Regions from separate parts of the Streptomyces sp. NPDC056222 genome, predicted to be linked through region 2. Evidence: riboswitches for the same ligand, from Rfam matches in the RefSeq annotation. Region 2 holds a riboswitch; the other holds the start of a gene.
The links. Region 2 has a riboswitch for ZMP and ZTP ahead of glyA (serine hydroxymethyltransferase). Riboswitches for the same ligand answer to the same signal wherever they lie in the genome.
Positions count from the first base shown of each region.

Region 1 (6,908 bases), on a different contig from region 2:
ACGTGCAGACCTCGCCCTGGTTCAGGGCGAACATCGTGAAGCCCTCGAGCGCCTTGTCGCGGAAGTCGTCGTCCGCCGCCCACACGTCGTCGAAGAAGATGTTCGGCGACTTGCCACCCAGCTCCAGCGTGACCGGCTTGATGTTCTCGGAGGCGTACTGCATGATCAGCCGCCCCGTCGTCGTCTCGCCCGTGAAGGCGATCTTCGCGACACGCGGCGAGGACGCGAGCGGCTTGCCCGCCTCCGCGCCGAAGCCGTTGACGATGTTCACCACACCCGGCGGGAGCAGGTCGGCGATCAGGCTCATCCAGAAGTGCACCGACGCCGGGGTCTGCTCGGCAGGCTTGAGGACCACCGCGTTGCCCGCCGCGAGCGCCGGCGCCAGCTTCCAGACCGCCATCAGGATCGGGAAGTTCCACGGGATGATCTGCGCGACCACGCCCAGCGGCTCGTGGAAGTGGTACGCGATGGTGTCGTCGTCGATCTCGCTCAGCGCGCCCTCCTGGCCGCGCAGCGCCCCCGCGAAGTAGCGGAAGTGGTCGATCGCGAGCGGGATGTCGGCGGCCAGGGTCTCGCGGACCGGCTTGCCGTTCTCCCAGCTCTCCGCGACCGCCAGTTCCTCCAGGTGCGCCTCCATCCGGTCGGCGATCCGGAGGAGGATGTTCGACCGCTCGGACGCGGCCGTACGTCCCCATGCCGGGGCCGCCGCGTGCGCCGCGTCCAGAGCACGCTCCACGTCCTCGGCCGTGCCGCGGGCGACCTCGGTGAAGGAACGGCCGTCGACCGGGCTCGGGTTCTCGAAGTACTGCCCGCGGGCGGGGGCGACGTACTCACCGCCGATCCAGTGGTCGTAGCGGGCCTGGTACGACATGATCGCGCCCTCGGTACCGGGTGCGGCGTAACGGGTCATGGACATGGCCTCCCTCGGACCGCGCCGGCCGTCCCTGACCGGCGCTCACCGCCGAGAGTGCGCCGTCCGACGTTGCAACACCGTTGCGCCTGCCGACAGTTCCGCGTCCAGCGCCCGCAGCCGGGCCAGCACAGGCGCCAGTCCGGAGCTCGGTACGACCTCCGACAGCGCCCGCCACATCTCCACGTCGTCCTCGCCCCACGCGCTGTACGTCCAGTCCGCGAGCAGCCCCGGATCGCCGCGGTCCACGAGCGCCGCCCGCAGCCGGTCCGCGAGCCGCTCGCGCAGCCGTACGACCCCCGGTGCGCGGGAACCGGGCAGCAGCGGACCCGCGTACTCGCCGAGCGCCGCCGACACCGCGCCCGAACCGAGCCGCCGGTCCACGGTGCCGAAGTCCGCGTCCACCACCGCGTCGAGCCGGTACGGGCGGGAGCGCAACAGCTCCCCGCCGAGCAGCCCCCGCAGCCGGGACAGTTCCGCCCGCAGCGTGACCGGGGTGACCGACTCGTCTTCGTACAGGAGCGTCAGGAGTTCGTCGCCGTTCACCCCGTCGGGGCGATACGCGAGGACGACCAGGATCTCGCTGTGCCGCCGGCTCAGCCGCAGCCGGCGGCCGCCGACGCTCAGCAGCGCCTCGTCCCGGCCCAGCGCGGTCAGCCGCACCCGGTCCGCGTCCGACGCGGGAGCGAGCAGGGCCAGCTGGGACTCGGCTGCCCGCGCCACCGCCTGTACGAACGCCAGACTGTGCGGATGGGCGAGCCGGTCCCCGCCCGTGATGTCGACCGCGCCGAGCAGCCGTCCGGTCCGCGGATCGTGTACGGGAGCGGCGGCGCACGTCCACGCCTGCACCGGCCGACGGAAGTGCTCGGCGCTGAAGACCTGCACCGGCCGGTCCACGGCGATCGCGGTCCCCGGCGCGTTCGTCCCCGCCACCGACTCCGACCAGCGCGCCCCGGCGACGAAGTTCATCGCGCAGGCCCGGCGCAGCGTCCCGGGATGACCCTCCACCCACAGCATCCGGCCTGATGCGTCGCAGACCGCGAGCAGATGCTCCCCGTCCGTCGCGTACGCGCCCATCAGCTCGCGGATCACCGGCATCGCGGCGGACAGCGGATGCTCCTCCCGATGCCCGGCGAGCTCCTCGTCGGCCAGCTCCACACAGGCCGCGCCGTCCGGGCTCACTCTGGCCCGCGCCGAGCGCCGCCAGGAGTCGGCGACCAGCGGCCGTACCGGAGGGAGCTGCACCCGGCCGCCGCTGGTGAACGCCTCGTGCGCCCGCTTCAGCGCTCCGGCGTCCGGCTCGGACGCCACCCACGCATCGCTCAACTCGGCCTCCACGTCGAGGTCCACCGTTCCCTTCGTGGCCATCGTCGTGCGCGCGGGAGCCGCCCACAAGCGTCCGGACACCGCGGCATACGCCCCCTGTCCTGACATCGCCACCAGGCCCTCACGTAGAGTGGGGCTCGGGCCGTGACTGGCGCTTGAGGTGGATCACCACCGGGGAGCGGCCCCGCGGACTCCACGCACCCGCGCGGATCCGTCGCTGCCGTGCGCCTGGGCGATCACCTGTCATCGACGACGCCCAGGAGTGGCCCATGTCCACCAGCACCGCTTCCCTCATGGACGGCACCGCGCTCGCTCGCCGCACGGTCGAGGAGACCGCCGCGCGCGCCGCCGAGATCACCCGCCGCACCGGCGTCACGCCCTGTCTCGCCACGGTGCTCGTGGGCGAGGACCCCGCCTCCGTCACGTACGTGAAGATGAAGCAGAACCGGTGCGCGAAGGCCGGAATCCGCTCCAAGCACGTGGAGCTGCCCGCCTCGACGACGACCGAGGAACTCGTGGCCGCGATCACCGCGCTCTCCGACGACCCCGAGGTCCACGGCATCCTGCTTCAGCACCCGGTCGGACCGCACATCGACGAGCGCGCCGCCTTCGAGGCGATCGCGCCGGAGAAGGACGTCGACGGTGTCACCATGGCCTCCTTCGCCGCGATGGGCTTCGGCCTCCCGGGCTTCGTCTCCTGCACGCCCGGCGGCATCATGCGCCTGCTGGACGCGTACGACGTCGAGCTGAGCGGCAAGCGGGCCGTCGTCGTCGGCCGCTCCGCGATTCTCGGCAAGCCGGCCGGTCTGCTGCTGCTCGGCCGCGATGCCACCGTCACGTACTGCCACTCGCGCACCACCGAGCTCTCCTCGATCGTCCGCGAGGCCGACATCCTCGTGGCCGCCGTGGGCAAGCCCCGCTTCATCAAGGGTGAGGACATCAAGCCCGGCGCGGTCGTGATCGACGCGGGCTACAACCCCGGCAACATCGGCGACGTCGACTTCGAGACCGCCGCCGAGCGAGCCTCGCTCATCACGCCCGTACCCGGTGGCGTGGGCCCGATGACCATCGCCGTGCTCCTCGCGCAGACCGTCGAAGGGGCGGAGCGCCAGCTCGGCCTCTAGCACGAGGGTGGGGTGTCGCGCGACCCCTGGGTGAACTGACTTTGTCACCGTTCTGTACGCGGTGTGCTGCAACTTGCCTTCAGGCAAAGGAAGCTGACGGTTCGTGAGTGAACCTGGTCACCATGTCCCGGCTCTCCGTCGACCTGCTGCCGCCGCTACGGCACCTCCTTGTGCCCGTCCTGCTCCTGGTGGCGGCTCTCGTGGCCGTGAGCTGTCACGGCGGGGGCGCGGGCCGGTTCTCGGCGGGCCCGGAGGACCGGGGGGATCTGGGGTCCGCGACGGCGCAGGCCGCAAGTCGTGAGCTCGCACCCCAGGGCGGGGCAACTACGCGCAGGCCCTCGCGCCGCCCCAGCTCGTCCGCCGCACGCCCGTCCGCCCCACGCTCGCCGAGCGCCGGCCCGTCCGGCGCGAGCTCGCCCGTTGCGTACGAGCAGCTCGCGCCGGGGGAGTGCTTCGACATCGACCGCGAGGCGCCGGGCACCGTCGTGCGGCGAGGCTGCGAGCAGCCGCACGACGCCCAACTCGTCGCCAAGCTGAGGCTGTCCGGTGACCACGCCGCCGACCGGGACATACGCGACAGTGCAGCGGCTCTCTGCCGAGAGCCGTTGCGCCGCGAGGCCGCGGAGCAGCCGTACGGCACACGCTGGATCACCTTCGTCCAGTACCCGTACCGCAGCAGCTACCTCCTCGGCTCCGACGCGGTGGCCTGCAGCCTCGCCGCCCACACCCCGAACTCCGCCACGGGCGGCACGGCTCGCAAGCTCACCGCGCCACTTCAGTGACAGTGACAGTGATGGTGACGGTGACGCCTCAGTCCTCTCCCGCCGCCGCAGCCGCGAGCGCGGCGGCCGGGTCCGGGTCCGCGGGACCGGCCGGGACCCAGTGGCCACGCTCCTTGCGGTAGGGCCACCAGCGTCCGTCCTCGCCGAGCCGCAGCTGCGCCTCGGCACCGACCACCGTCCAGCGCGCCGCCCCCGCCGGCCTCAACACCGGCCGGTCGGCGTCCTCCCAGGCCTCCGCGAGCAGCGTCCTCGCCCGTGCCAGCGCCTCGGCGTCCGGCGTCCACTCCTCCTCCAGTACGGACAGGGCGGCCGCGCCCCCGTACCGCCACGCGCGCGTGGCCAGGTCCAGCTCCGCCCGCCGTCGCCCTGACCCGGTCGCGAGCCGCGCCGCGATCCCCGAAGGGACGGACCCGGCGGCCGCCAGCCGTACCGCGTCCTGCCCGACCGTCAGGGAGGGTTCCATCGCGGTCCGTTCATGACCCGGGGCGAGCGCATCGGCAAGCAGCCGATGCGCGCGCCCGGCCGCGTCCGCCGCCAGGAACTCCAGCGCCGACGGGTCGACACCGGGCGCCGGGTCCGTCTCCGTGTCCAGGGACGGCGGCACGCCCGGCGCCGACAGCAGCGTCGGCGGGGCCGGCAGCGGCGGCAGGATGTCCCGCGCGGCGAACGCCTCCGCGGCCGGGACGCCTCCGGCCTCCACCTCCTCCTCGGCGGAGTCGCCGGCGGCCGGAGCCGCCCGCGCCGCGCTGCGCTCCTGCAGTTCGTCCAGGAGCGCCCGCTCACCGCGCCCCCGCATCAGCAGCAGCACGAACGGGTCCTCGTCGAGCAGCCGCGCCATCTGGTAGCAGAGGGCCGCCGTGTGCGGGCAGTGGTCCCACGCCTCACAGCCGCACTGCGGGTCCAGATCGCCGATGCCCGGCAGCAGTTCGAGCCCGGCCGCCGCAGCGTCCTCCACCAGATGCGGCGGCATCTCGTGGTCGAGCAGAGCCGCGATGTGCCCCGCGCTCTCCACCGCGAGGTCGAGCAGCCGGTCCCACTCGTCCGCCGACAGCTCCTGCAGCAGGACATCGCTGCGGTACGAGGAGCCGTCGTCGTCCCGTACGACCGCCGTGATCCGTCCCGGCCGCACCGCGACCGCGCCCACCGCGCCCTCACGGGCGTGCTTGCGCCCCTTCTTCAGCTGCCGGCCGTCGAGCGCCGTGTCCTCGAGCGCCTTGAGCCAGGCCCGGCCCCACCACGTGCGGGCGAAACCGGAACCGCGGGCCGGCGGCAGTGCCGCGAACGTCCGCTCGTCGTCGTGTGCGTACCCGCTCATCGTCCGTCCCCTCGCAGCTGGACCAGATCAGCCAGCTCGGCATCGGTCAGTTCGGTCAGCGCCGCCTCGCCCGCGCCGAGCACCGAGTCGGCCAGCACCCGCTTGCGCAGCAGCATGTCCGCGATCCGGTCCTCGATCGTGCCCTCGGCGATCAGCCGGTGGACCTGCACCGGCTGGGTCTGCCCGATGCGGTACGCACGGTCGGTGGCCTGCGCCTCCACGGCCGGATTCCACCAGCGGTCGAAGTGCACGACATGCCCGGCCCGGGTCAGGTTGAGTCCCGTGCCCGCCGCCTTCAACGACAGCAGGAAGACGGGGACCTCGCCGTCCTGGAAGCGCGCGACCATCGCCTCGCGCTCGGCGACGGGAGTGCCGCCGTGCAGGAACTGCGTCCGTACGCCCCGCGCCGCCAGATGCTGTTCGAGCAGCCGCGCCATCTGTACGTACTGGGTGAAGACCAGGACGCTCGCGTCCTCGGCGAGGATCGTGTCGAGCAGCTCGTCGAGGAGCTCCAGCTTTCCCGAACGGCCGTCGATGCGCGGCCGTTCCTCCTTCAGATACTGCGCGGGATGGTTGCAGATCTGCTTGAGCCCGGTCAGCAGCTTCACCACCAGCCCGCGCCGCTCCATGCCGTCGGCTTCGGCGATGGCCGCGAGCGTCTCCCGCACCACCGCTTCGTAGAGCCCCGCCTGTTCCTTCGTCAGGGAGACCGCCCGGTCGGTCTCGGTCTTCGGCGGCAGTTCGGGCGCGATGCCGGGGTCCGACTTCCGGCGGCGCAGCAGGAAGGGGCGGACCAGCGCGGCGAGCCGCTCGGCGGCGGCCGGGTCCTCACCGCCTTCGACGGCCGAGGCGTAGCGGGAGCGGAAGGTGCCGAGCCGACCGAGGAGGCCGGGTGTCGTCCAGTCGAGGATCGCCCACAGCTCGGAGAGGTTGTTCTCGACAGGAGTGCCGGACAACGCGACGCGGGCCTTCGCTCCGATGGTGCGCAGCTGCTTGGCGGTGGCCGAGTACGGGTTCTTGACGTGCTGGGCCTCGTCCGCGACGACCATGCCCCACGGCCGTCCGGCCAGTGGCTCGGTGTCCAGCCGCATGGTGCCGTACGTGGTGAGGACGAACTCGCCGTCGGCCAGGCCCTCCAGACTCCGGGCCGGACCGTGGAAGCGGCGCACGGGCGTGCCGGGCGCGAACTTCTCGATCTCCCGCTGCCAGTTGCCCATCAGCGAGGTCGGACAGACGACGAGGGTGGGACCCGCTGCGGCGGGCTCGCTCTGCCGGTGCAGATGGAGCGCGATCAGCGTGATCGTCTTGCCCAGGCCCATGTCGTCGGCGAGGCAGCCGCCGAGGCCGAGGGAGGTCATCCGGTGCAGCCAGTTGAGGCCGCGCAGCTGGTAGTCGCGGAGCGTCGCGGCGAGTGCGGCGGGCTGGGCGACCTCCTGCGGCCCGCCCTCGGG
Region 1 is NZ_JBHJTL010000020.1:86,398-93,305, reverse strand. Features, by position in the region: gene ACFC0D_RS12880 (aldehyde dehydrogenase family protein) at 1-910, opposite strand, end outside; gene ACFC0D_RS12875 (GAF domain-containing protein) at 956-2,236, opposite strand; ZMP/ZTP riboswitch at 2,371-2,477, shown strand; gene ACFC0D_RS12870 (bifunctional 5,10-methylenetetrahydrofolate dehydrogenase/5,10-methenyltetrahydrofolate cyclohydrolase) at 2,506-3,360, shown strand; gene ACFC0D_RS12865 (hypothetical protein) at 3,468-4,142, shown strand; gene ACFC0D_RS12860 (SWF or SNF family helicase) at 4,171-5,457, opposite strand; gene ACFC0D_RS12855 (DEAD/DEAH box helicase) at 5,454-6,908, opposite strand, start outside.
Region 1: linked by a shared signal. The riboswitch ahead of ACFC0D_RS12870 (bifunctional 5,10-methylenetetrahydrofolate dehydrogenase/5,10-methenyltetrahydrofolate cyclohydrolase) and the one ahead of glyA (serine hydroxymethyltransferase) in region 2 are both predicted to bind ZMP and ZTP.

Region 2 (6,908 bases):
GGAGCTCTACCCGGACCACCCGAATCTGCTGCCGGCCTACCTCGACGGCCCCCGCGAACTGGCCGCGACCGGCGGCTACGTCGCCAAGCCGCTGCTCGGCCGCGAGGGCGCGGGCGTCACCGTCCACGAGCAGGGCTCCCCGGCCGTGCTGCGCGAGGAGCCCTGCTGCTACCAGGAGTTGGCCCCACTGCCCGACTTCGACGGGAACCGTGTCGTGCTCGGCGCGTGGGTCGTCGAGGACGAGGCGGCGGGGCTCGGGATCCGCGAGTCCGCGGGCCTGATCACGGACGAGTACGCCCGCTTCCTGCCGCACGTCATCCTCTGAGCGCTCCGCCGACGACGGGCCCGCTCCGCCGACGATGGGCCCGCCCCGCCGACGATGGCGCCCGCGCCGCCGGGGCGGGCGCCGTGTCACTCCGAGAGCACCGCCCGCAGCTGCTCCAGACCCCAGTCCAGATCCTCCTTGCTGATGACCAGCGGCGGCGCGATCCGGATCGTCGAACCGTGCGTGTCCTTCACCAGCACGCCCCGGTCCATCAGCTTCTCCGAGATCTCCCGGCCCGTGCCCCGGGACGGCACGATGTCCACACCGGCCCACAGCCCGCGCCCGCGCACCGCCTCGACGGCGCCCCCGCCCACGAGCAGCCCCAGCTCGGCGTGGAGATGCTCGCCCAGCTCGGCCGCCCGCTGCTGGTACTCCCCGCTCCGCAGCATCGCGATCACCTCCAGCGCCACCGCGCACGCCAGCGGATTCCCGCCGAACGTCGACCCGTGCTCGCCGGGCCGGAACACCCCGAGCACAGCACGGTCCGCGACCACCGCCGAGACCGGGACGACACCGCCGCCCAGCGCCTTGCCCAGGACGTACACGTCCGGCACCACGCCCTCGTGCTCGCAGGCGAACGTCCGCCCGGTCCGGCCGAGGCCCGACTGGATCTCGTCCGCGATGAACAGCACGTTCCGCTCACGGGTCAACTCCCGCACCCCGCGCAGATATCCGGCGGGCGGCACCAGGACCCCCGCCTCGCCCTGGATCGGCTCCAGGAGCACCGCCACGGTGTGCGCGGTGACCGCACGCTCCATCGCCGTCAGATCGCCGTACGGAACGATCTCGAAACCCGGGGTGTACGGGCCGTAGTGGTCACGGGCCTCGTGGTCCGTGGAGAAGCTCACGATCGTCGTCGTCCGGCCATGGAAGTTGTTCGCCGCGACCACGATCTTCGCGTGCCCGTCCGGCACGCCCTTGACCTCGTACCCCCACTTCCGCGCGGTCTTCACCGCCGTCTCGATGGCCTCCGCGCCGGTGTTCATCGGCAGGACCATCTCCTTGCCGCACAGCTCCGCGAGCTGCGTACAGAACTCCGCGAACCGGTCGTGGTGGAACGCTCTCGACGTGAGCGTCACCCGCTCCAGCTGCGCCCGCGCGGCATCGATCAGCCGCCGGTTGCCGTGCCCGAAGTTGAGTGCCGAGTACCCGGCGAGCATGTCGAGGTAGCGGCGGCCCTCGACGTCGGTCATCCATGCCCCGTCCGCCGAGGCGACGACGATGGGCAGGGGGTGGTAGTTGTGAGCGCTGTGCGCCTCCGCGGAAGCGATCGCGTCTTGCGTTCTCGACACGGGATCTCCGTTCGTCCTGCGGGCTGGGGCGGGTGTGGCCCCTTTTTCTATCGTCGCTCGGATGCCGGACGAAGAAACCTGGGTGACGGCGCGCCCGCTAGGCTGGAAACACGCACGGCGACTGGCGTACGGGGAAGCGACCCCGGGGGAGCCGTGCGCGGCAGACCACACGAGATGCCGCCCGCCTGGGCATCTTCGGGAAACCGAACCTCCCGTGTGGTGCCGCCCAGTCGATCTGAGCCGTACCCCGGGATCCGCCGAACGCCCGGAGGAACGCCATGAACGACACCACCCCGCACCCCGCCCTTGCCGCCACCGACCCCGAACTCGCCGCGCTCGTCGGCGCCGAGGAGCAGCTGCAGGCCGAGACCCTGCGACTGATCCCCAGCGAGAACTACGTCTCCCAGGCCGTCCTCGAAGCCTCCGGCACCGTCCTGCAGAACAAGTACAGCGAGGGCTACCCCGGCCGCCGGTACTACGAGGGCCAGCAGAACATCGACCAGGTCGAGACCCTCGCCATCGAGCGCGCCAAGGCCCTCTTCGGTGTCGACCACGCCAATGTGCAGCCCTACTCCGGCTCCCCGGCCAACCTCGCCGTCTACCTCGCCTTCGCCGAGCCCGGCGACACCGTGATGGGCATGGCCCTGCCGATGGGCGGCCACCTCACCCACGGCTGGGGCGTCTCCGCGACCGGCAAGTGGTTCCGGGGCGTGCAGTACGGCGTACGCCAGGACACCGGGCTCATCGACTTCGACCAGGTCCGCGAGCTCGCCCTCAAGGAGCGGCCCAAGGTGATCTTCTGCGGGGGCACCGCGCTGCCCCGCACGATCGACTTCGCCGCCTTCGGCGAGATCGCCCGCGAGTCCGGCGCCGTGCTCGTCGCCGACGTCGCCCACATCGCCGGCCTGATCGCGGGCGGCGCCCACCCCTCCCCGGTCCCGCACGTCGACGTCATCTCCACCACCACCCACAAGACCCTGCGCGGCCCCCGCGGCGCGATGCTGATGTCCCGCGAGGAGCACGCGAAGGCCCTCGACAAGGCCGTCTTCCCCGGCCTCCAGGGCGGCCCGCACAACCAGACCACCGCCGCCATCGCCGTCGCCCTGCGCGAGGCGGCCCAGCCCTCCTTCCGCGACTACGCCCACGCCGTCGTCGCCAACGCCAAGGCCCTCGCCGAGGCCCTGCTCGCCCGGGGCTTCGACCTCGTCTCCGGCGGCACCGACAACCACCTGATCCTGATGGACCTCACCCCCAAGGAGGTCCCGGGCAAGGTCGCCGCGAAGGCCCTCGACCGGGCCGGGATCGTCGTCAACTACAACACCGTCCCCTACGACCCCCGGAAGCCCTTCGACCCCTCCGGCGTCCGCATCGGCACCCCCTCCCTCACCTCCCGCGGTCTCGGTACGGAGCACATGGCCCAGGTCGCCGACTGGATCGACCGGGGCGTCGCGGCGGCGGGCTCGGGTGACGAGGACGCGCTCCTCACGATCCGCGCCGAGGTCGCGGCCCTGATGGCATCCTTCCCCGCACCGGGCCTCCCGGTCTGATCCCGCACGGCCTGGCCCCGGACGGGCCGGACCGACGCGAGCCGGTCCGTGGCGGTCCGGGGGTCCGGTCGGGGCGATCCGGCCTGAGCCAGGCGGTCTGGCCCGTGGGGGGCCGACGCGAGCCGGTCCGTGGCGGTCCGGCCGCTCAGCCCGCCGACTCGGCGATGCGGCGGGCCCTCTCCAGGGAGGGTTCGCCCTCGAGTCGCAGGGTCAGGGCTCCCGCGTTTCTCGTCCAGAGGAGCGTGGGGCCCGCCGTGCGTATCGACTGGGTCCACTCCTTCCCGCTCGCGTCCGTCATCGGGAACCGCAGCAGATGGGGCTCGGCGAACCAGTAGCCCTCCGCACCGTCCGGCAGATCGACCCACTCCGGATGCGTCTGGACCTGCTTGCCGAAGGCCATGGGGAGCCGCGCCGGGAACTCGTCGAGCCGGACCGTCCGGCCGCCGTCCTCCCGCCAGCACAGGGTGATCACCGCCCGCCCCGGCTCAGCCGAGCCGGTCACCGAGACCGCGTCGGGCGGGCCCAGCGCGCTCGGTATCAGCGGCGTGAAGCCGGCCCTGCGCCCGGCCTCCTCCAGCGACACCGGATCGGTGCACTCCGGCACCACCGAGCCCGGGCCGGGATGCGTCCCGGGGTCGTACCGCACCTCCACCCCGCCGAAGCCGAACCAGTCCGCCACCGTCGCCCGGACGGGCGGCGTGAGCACCAGCACCACCAGGACCCCGGAGAGGGCCGCGAGCAGCGTCTTCCACCGCCCGCGCAGCCACCCGAACCCCGGCCGGCCGAACCGCCGCCGTGGGGCCGCGGGCGCCGGCACCTGCTCCGCCAGGAGCTGAGCGAGCACCCGCTCGGCCATGGTCTCCCCGTCCACGTCCGGCACCCTCAGATGCCGTCCGAGGTCACGCAGCTCATCCGGGAGCCCCTCGTCCGTCATGCTCGTCACCTCCCTCCAATGCCAGACCGAGCTTCTTCAGCGCCCGGCTCAGCCGGGACTTCACCGTCCCCCGCGGCCAGCCCAGCGCCTCGGCCGTCTCCGCCTCGTCCAGCTCCAGCAGATACCGGTGGATCACCACCTGCCGGTGGTCCTCACCCAGCCCGTCCAGCGCCGCGAGCAGCTGCCGCCGCCGCTCGCCCTCCTCCACCGCCACCGCCGGGTCCGCCCCGTCCGGTATCAGCGGCTCGCCCGCGAGCAGCTCCGCCTCCCGCCCCGCGACGGCCCGCTGCCGACCCGCCGAGCGCACTGTGTTCCTCGTCTCATTGACCACGATCCGCAGCAGCCACGGCCGGAACGCGGCCCCGTCCTTGAACCGCCCCAGCGACCGATACGCCTTGAAGAAGGCCTGCTGCACCACGTCCTCGGCCTCCGCCCCCGCCCCGCACGCCACCGCCGCACGCAGCGCGACCGCCGTGTGCGCGCGGACCAGCGCCGCGTACGCCTCCGCCTCCCCGGCGCGTACCCGTGCGATCACCGCGGCCTCGGCTGTGTCTACGACGACCCGGCCCCCCTCCAGCGTCCTCACACCTTTGATACACCGGCAGAACGCGATCGGTTCCCAGTCCGGGATCGCCGCCGGCACCTGAGAGAATGGTGAGCATGGCCTCTGACGTTCCCCGTGTGCTCTCCGGAATCCAGCCCACCGCAGGCTCGTTCCACCTCGGCAACTACCTCGGCGCGGTCCGCCAGTGGGTTGCCCTGCAGGAGACTCACGACGCCTTCTACATGGTCGTCGACCTGCACGCGATCACGGTCCCGCAGGACCCCGCGGAGCTGCGCTCCAACACCCGGCTCGCCGCCGCACAGCTGCTTGCCGCCGGGCTCGACCCCGAGCGCTGCACGCTGTTCGTCCAGAGCCACGTCCCCGAGCACGCGCAGCTCGGCTGGATCATGAACTGCCTCACCGGTTTCGGCGAGGCCTCCCGCATGACCCAGTTCAAGGACAAGTCCGCCAAGCAGGGCGCGGACCGGGCCACCGTCGGTCTCTTCACGTACCCGATCCTGCAGGTCGCCGACATCCTCCTGTACCAGGCCAACCAGGTCCCGGTCGGCGAGGACCAGCGCCAGCACATCGAGCTGACCCGCGACCTCGCGGAGCGGTTCAACGGCCGCTTCGGCGAGACGTTCACGATCCCGGCGCCGTACATCCTCAAGGAGACGGCCAAGATCTACGACCTGCAGGACCCGGCGATCAAGATGAGCAAGTCGGCGTCCACGCCCAAGGGTCTGATCAACCTGCTCGACGAGCCGAAGATCACGGCGAAGAAGGTCAAGAGCGCGGTCACCGACACCGACACGGTCATCCGCTTCGACCCCGAGAACAAGGCCGGCGTCTCCAACCTGCTGACCATCATGTCCACGCTCACCGGGACCGGCATCGCCGATCTGGAGAAGAGCTACGAGGGCAAGATGTACGGCGCGCTGAAGACCGACCTGGCCGAGGTCATGGTGGACTTCGTCACGCCGTTCCGCACCCGTACGCAGGAATACCTGGACGACCCGGAGACGCTGGACCAGCTCCTGGCCAAGGGCGCGGAGAAGGCGCGTGCCGTCGCCGCGGAGACGCTGGCGCAGACGTACGAGAAGGTGGGCTTCCTGCCCGCCAAGCACTGAGTCCAAGGACCCTGGCCTCAAGGGTGGTGCAGGCCGCACACTGGCGGCTGCACCACCCATCGACCTGAGAAGACCGACGACGGAGGAGAACGACGTGGGGACCGTAACGCTCGGCGTTTCGATCGCGGTCCCGGAGCCCTACGGCAGCCTGCTCCAGGAGCTGCGCGCGGGCTTCGGGGATCCCGCCGCGCACGGCATCCCCACCCACGTCACCCTCGTCCCACCGACGGAGGTCGACGAGGAGCGGCTGCCCGCGATCCGGGCGCACCTCGCCGAGGTCGCGTCCGGCGTCCGCCCCTTCCCGGTCCGGCTGAGCGGCACCGGAACGTTCCGCCCGCTGTCACCGGTCGTGTACGTCATGCTCGCCGAGGGCGTCTCCGCCTGCTCCTGGCTCCAGGAGCGGGTCCGGGACGAGTCCGGGCCGCTCGTGCGCGAGCTGCAGTTCCCGTACCACCCGCACGTCACCGTCGCGCACGGCATCTCCGAGGAGGCGATGGACCGGGCGTACGAGGAGCTGACCGACTTCGAGGCGGCCTGGGCCTGCTCGTCCTTCGCGCTCTACGAGCAGGGGCCGGACGGGGTGTGGCGGAAGCTGCACACGTACGAGTTCGGCGGCTGCGGCACCGTCCCCGCGGTCCCCGCCCAGGGCACCCCGGTCGACACCCCGACCCCGGCCGCCGGCTGACCCCGGGGCCTCACACCGGCAGCCGCCGGAAGACGGGCCTCGGCACGTGCCGGAGCGCGGCCATCACCATCCGCAGCGCGCCCGGCACCCACACCGTCTCCGAGCGGCGCCGCAGCCCCAGCTCGATCGCCGTCGCGACCGCCTCCGGCGTCGTCGCCAGTGGGGTGGCCTCGAGACCGGCCGTCTTCCGGGACCGTACGAACCCTGGCCGCACGACCATCACATGCACCCCCGTTCCCTGCAGGGCGTCCCCGAGCCCCTGCGCGAACGCGTCGAGACCGGCCTTGGACGAGCCGTAGATGAAGTCGGCGCGGCGGGCGCGCTCCCCGGCGACGGAGGAGAGCACCACCAGTGACCCGTGCCCCTGCGCCTGCAGCGCCGCCGCGCAGACGAGCCCGGCGGAGACCGCCCCCGTGTAGTTGGTCTGCGCGACCCGGACGGCGGCGAGTGG
Region 2 is NZ_JBHJTL010000031.1:38,178-45,085, reverse strand. Features, by position in the region: gene ACFC0D_RS17080 (glutathionylspermidine synthase family protein) at 1-325, shown strand, start outside; gene rocD (ornithine--oxo-acid transaminase) at 412-1,617, opposite strand; ZMP/ZTP riboswitch at 1,725-1,815, shown strand; gene glyA (serine hydroxymethyltransferase) at 1,896-3,164, shown strand; gene ACFC0D_RS17065 (hypothetical protein) at 3,310-4,098, opposite strand; gene ACFC0D_RS17060 (RNA polymerase sigma factor) at 4,073-4,684, opposite strand; gene trpS (tryptophan--tRNA ligase) at 4,759-5,772, shown strand; gene ACFC0D_RS17050 (2'-5' RNA ligase family protein) at 5,867-6,457, shown strand; gene ACFC0D_RS17045 (decaprenylphospho-beta-D-erythro-pentofuranosid-2-ulose 2-reductase) at 6,468-6,908, opposite strand, start outside.